Regions from separate parts of the Synechococcus sp. NB0720_010 genome, predicted to be linked through region 1. Evidence: predicted binding sites of a transcription regulator. Region 1 holds the regulator's gene; the other holds the start of a gene.
What was found. The regulator HrcA, encoded in region 1, represses chaperone genes, less so after heat shock. The targets are predictions, from matches to a motif close to TTAGCACTCNNNNNNNNNGAGTGCTAA.
Positions count from the first base shown of each region.

Region 2: the regulator HrcA is predicted to act here: its motif matches at 1,256-1,282, upstream of groES (co-chaperone GroES).

Region 1 is NZ_CP090898.1:1,843,015-1,845,211, reverse strand. It holds gene LY254_RS09675 (ABC transporter transmembrane domain-containing protein) at 1-436, shown strand, start outside; gene LY254_RS09670 (heat-inducible transcriptional repressor HrcA) at 475-1,461, shown strand; gene trpB (tryptophan synthase subunit beta) at 1,454-2,197, opposite strand, start outside.
Region 2 is NZ_CP090898.1:2,079,954-2,082,150, reverse strand. It holds gene groL (chaperonin GroEL) at 1-808, opposite strand, end outside; gene groES (co-chaperone GroES) at 856-1,167, opposite strand; gene atpD (F0F1 ATP synthase subunit beta) at 1,437-2,197, shown strand, end outside.

The sequences.
Region 1 (2,197 bases):
CGGCTTCAACCTGGAGCTGGGGCAACGGGTCCGGATCACGCCCGAGCGCCTGGCCACCATCCCCCTGTTCCACGGCGTCGATCCCAAGCTGCTGCGTTGGCTGGCCTCGGAATTCGTCAGCGATCGGATCCGCCATGGCGAGGAGGTCTTCCGCGAAGGGGACGCCCCGGACGCCTTCTATGTGGTGGTGGCCGGCACCTTGGAGGTGCTGCAGAACGATCTCTGGGGCGGGACTCCGATCAAACAGGGGCTGGTGGAGGAGGGGGACTTCTTCGGCGACGCAGGCCTGATCGAGGACCACCCCCGGGCCGTCACCGTGCGGGCGCGGGGAGACGGACTGCTGCTGCGGCTCGACCGGGATCGCTTCCTGGATTTGCTCGATCAGGACCCGGACTACCGCCGCTTTTTCCTGCATTCAGCCCGCGCCAGCGTTTAGGCCCCGTAGCATCCGCAAAGCGGCATCAGTGCACCGTTTTGCAGCCCCTGCCCCGACGGCAACAGCAGGTGCTTCAGGCGACGGTGCAGCACTACGTCGACACCACGGAGCCCGTGGGCAGCCAAACCCTGGTGCGGCGCTTTGACCTCCAGGCCAGCCCCGCCACGGTGCGCTCCGCCATGGGAGCCCTGGAGCAGCGGGGCCTGCTCACCCAACCGCACACCTCCGCCGGCCGCGTTCCGAGCCAACTGGGGTATCGCCACTACGTGGACTGCCTCCTGCCCGCCCCCGGTGCCGCCGCCAATCAACTCAACCGTGAGCTCACGGGGTTGAGCCTGCAATGGGCCGCCTTGGATGACCTGCTGCTGCAGCTCGCCCGCCGCCTGGCCGACCTCACGGGCCTGATGAGCCTGATCACCCGGCCCCAGGAGATGGGGGGACGCCTCGAGACGGTCCGGCTGGTCCCAAGCGACGACCGGTTACTGGTGCTGCTCGTGGAAAAGGGGGCCGCCGCCAGTTGTCTCAACCTGCGGATGCCCGAGGAACTGGGTGCCCAGGTGCCAGCCCTGGAGCGCTGGGCCAGCGATCAACTCCAGGGGGGTACTGGTCGCCTGAACTGGAAGGCACTCCCCAGCCAACTGGGAAGCAGCGGCGAATTGCTGCGGCAGGGCCTCAGCAGCCACAACCTGGCCCGGGGCAACAGCAGCGAAGGCGCCGTCAGCCTCGGGGTGGCGGGACTGCTTGGCCAACCGGAATTCCAACGCAGCTCCAGCCTGAAACCGCTGCTGCAACTTGTGGAGCTGGAGCCCCAACAGGTTCTGCGCAGCAAGGCCGCCAGCGGCAGGGGCGGGGTCTGGATTGGCTCAGAGCACCCCCATCCCGCCCTGCAGGACTGCGCAGTGGTGCAAGCCAGCTACGGCAACGACGGCCACGTCGCCCTGATCGGCCCGATGCGCATGGCCTACTCCACCGCTCGTTCAGCGGTGGAGAGCGTCGCGGGCTACCTCGATCGGCTGCTCAGCTGAGGGCGCTGCCCAGGCGGTCGGCAACCGTGTTGACGTCCTTGTCGCCGCGGCCGGAGAGGTTGAGCACCACCTCGGTCCCTGGGGCCAGGGTGGGGCAGAGCTTGTCGAGCCAGGCAAAGGCGTGGGCGGTCTCCAAGGCCGGGATGATGCCCTCCAGCTGGCAGAGCAGCTGCAGGGCATCGAGGGCCTCCGCATCCGTAACGGCGCCGTACTCAGCCCGGCCGATGGTCTTGAGATAGCTGTGCTCAGGGCCCACACCGGGGTAATCCAAGCCGGCACTGATGGAGTGCGCCTCCTGCACCTGCCCCTCCTCGTCCTGGAGCAGCAGGCTCATCGCCCCGTGCAACACACCGACGCGACCCTCGGTAATGGTGGCGGCATGGCGACCGGTGGGAACGCCATCGCCGGCCGCTTCCACGCCGATCAAGCGGACGTCGGTGTCCTGGACAAAGGGGTGGAACAGACCCATGGCATTGGAGCCCCCACCAACGCAGGCCACCAGGACATCGGGGTTACGGCCAAAGGCTTCATGGCACTGGCGCTTGGTCTCCTCGCCGATCACGGCATGGAAATCGCGCACCAGCATCGGGAAGGGATGGGGGCCTGCGACGGAACCCAGGATGTAGTGGGTCGTCTCGACGTTGGTGACCCAATCGCGGATCGCCTCACTGGTGGCGTCCTTCAAGGTGGCGGTGCCAGCGGTGACGGGCTGAACCGTTGCCCCCAGCAGACGCAT
Region 2 (2,197 bases), 240 kb from region 1:
GGACGCCGCGCAGACGGTTGACCACCAGGGTGGCCAGGGCTTCCTTCTCGATGTCCTCGGCAATGATCAGCAGAGGCTTGCCGGTGCGAGCGATCTGCTCGAGCACGGGCACCAGGTCCTGCACCAGACCGATCTTCTTGTCGGTCAGCAGGATGTAAGGCTCCTCCAGAACCGCTTCCATCCGCTCGGTGTCGGTGGCGAAGTAAGGGGAGATGTAGCCCTTGTCGAAGCGCATGCCTTCGGTGACCTCCAGCTCGGTGGTCATCGACTTGCCTTCCTCGAGGGAGATCACACCCTCTTTGCCGACCTTGTCCATGGCGTCGGCAATCATGCGGCCCACCTCTTCGTCGTTGCCGGCGGAGATGGTGCCGACCTGGGCGATGGCGTTGGAGTCGCTGATGGGCTTGGCGTTCTCCTTGATCTTCTGGACCAGGAATTCAGCGGCCTTATCGATGCCCTTCTTCAGGGTGATGGCGTTGGCGCCAGCAGCAACGTTGCGCAGACCGGCCTTGACCATGGCGTGGGCCAGGACGGTCGCGGTGGTGGTGCCGTCACCGGCGGCGTCGTTGGTCTTGGAGGCGGCCTGACGGATCAGGGCGACACCGGTGTTCTCGATGTGATCCTCGAGCTCGATCTCCTTGGCGATCGTGACGCCGTCGTTGATGATCTGAGGAGCGCCGAACTTCTTCTCGAGGACGACGTTGCGGCCCTTAGGGCCGAGGGTCACGGCAACCGCCTCAGCCAGGATGTCGATGCCTTTTTCGAGGGCGCGGCGGGCCTGCTCGTTGTAAATAATGCGCTTAGCCATGGGAGGCGAATCTCGCGGTAGGGGTGGTTAGAAGACGGTGTTGAGGCTCAGTTGACGACAGCCAGGATGTCCTTCTCGGAGAGGAGCACGTACTCGTCGCTGCCGAGCTTGATGTCGGTGCCGGCGTACTTGCTGTAGAGCACCTTGTCGCCAACGCTCACTTCAGGAGCCTGACGGGAACCGTCGTCGTTGCGCTTGCCGGGGCCCACCTGAACCACCTCGCCCACCTGGGGCTTTTCTTTGGCGGTGTCGGGCAGAAGGATGCCACCGGCGGTCTTCTCTTCGGACTCAGAGACCTTGATGAAGATGCGATCGCCCAGGGGCTTGACGGTGGAAACGCTGAGGGAAACAGCAGCCATGGATGGAATTCGGGTTGGTTGGCGAAACCATTGGCATGGCGCCAGAGACGCTGCCAGGGTCGCGGCGTAAAACGCCTGGGAACGCGAGTTAGCACTCACATCCCCTGAGTGCCAAGTTATGGGCGCGCTTCCCGACTCCACAACCACCCCGCGGGGCGGGTGACCGAACAGGGCAGGGGAGGGGTGACGGGGTGCAGGGGCGCGGTGGTATGTTTGCGCCGCTTCAGGCGGGCTGCGTCCCGCTGTGCGTCCTGCGACTTCTCCTTTAAATGGCTGCTGCTACTGCCACCGGCACCAAAGGCATCGTCCGGCAGGTGATCGGACCGGTGATCGACGTTGAATTCCCGGCCGGCAAGCTGCCAAAGATCTATAACGCCCTCCGCATTGAGGGCAGAAACTCGGCTGGTCAAGACGTTGCTCTGACCGCTGAGGTTCAACAGCTGCTCGGCGACCACCGCGTCCGCGCCGTCGCCATGAGCGGCACCGACGGCCTGGTCCGCGGCATGGGCGCCCTGGACACCGGTGCTCCGATTTCCGTGCCCGTGGGTGAGGCCACCCTCGGCCGCATCTTCAACGTGCTCGGTGAGCCCGTTGACGAGCAGGGTCCGGTGAAGACCACCACCACCGCCCCCATCCACCGCGAAGCTCCCAAGCTGACCGACCTCGAGACCAAGCCCAAGGTGTTCGAGACCGGCATCAAGGTGATCGACCTGCTGGCTCCCTACCGCCAGGGCGGAAAGATCGGCCTCTTTGGCGGTGCCGGCGTGGGCAAGACCGTGTTGATCCAGGAGCTGATCAACAACATCGCTAAAGAGCACGGCGGTGTGTCCGTGTTCGGTGGCGTGGGTGAGCGCACCCGCGAGGGCAACGACCTCTACGAGGAATTCAAGGAATCCGGCGTGATCAACGCCGAGGACCTCTCCAAGTCGAAGGTGGCCCTCTGCTACGGCCAGATGAACGAGCCCCCCGGCGCCCGCATGCGCGTCGGTCTCTCGGCTCTGACCATGGCTGAGCACTTCCGCGACGTGAA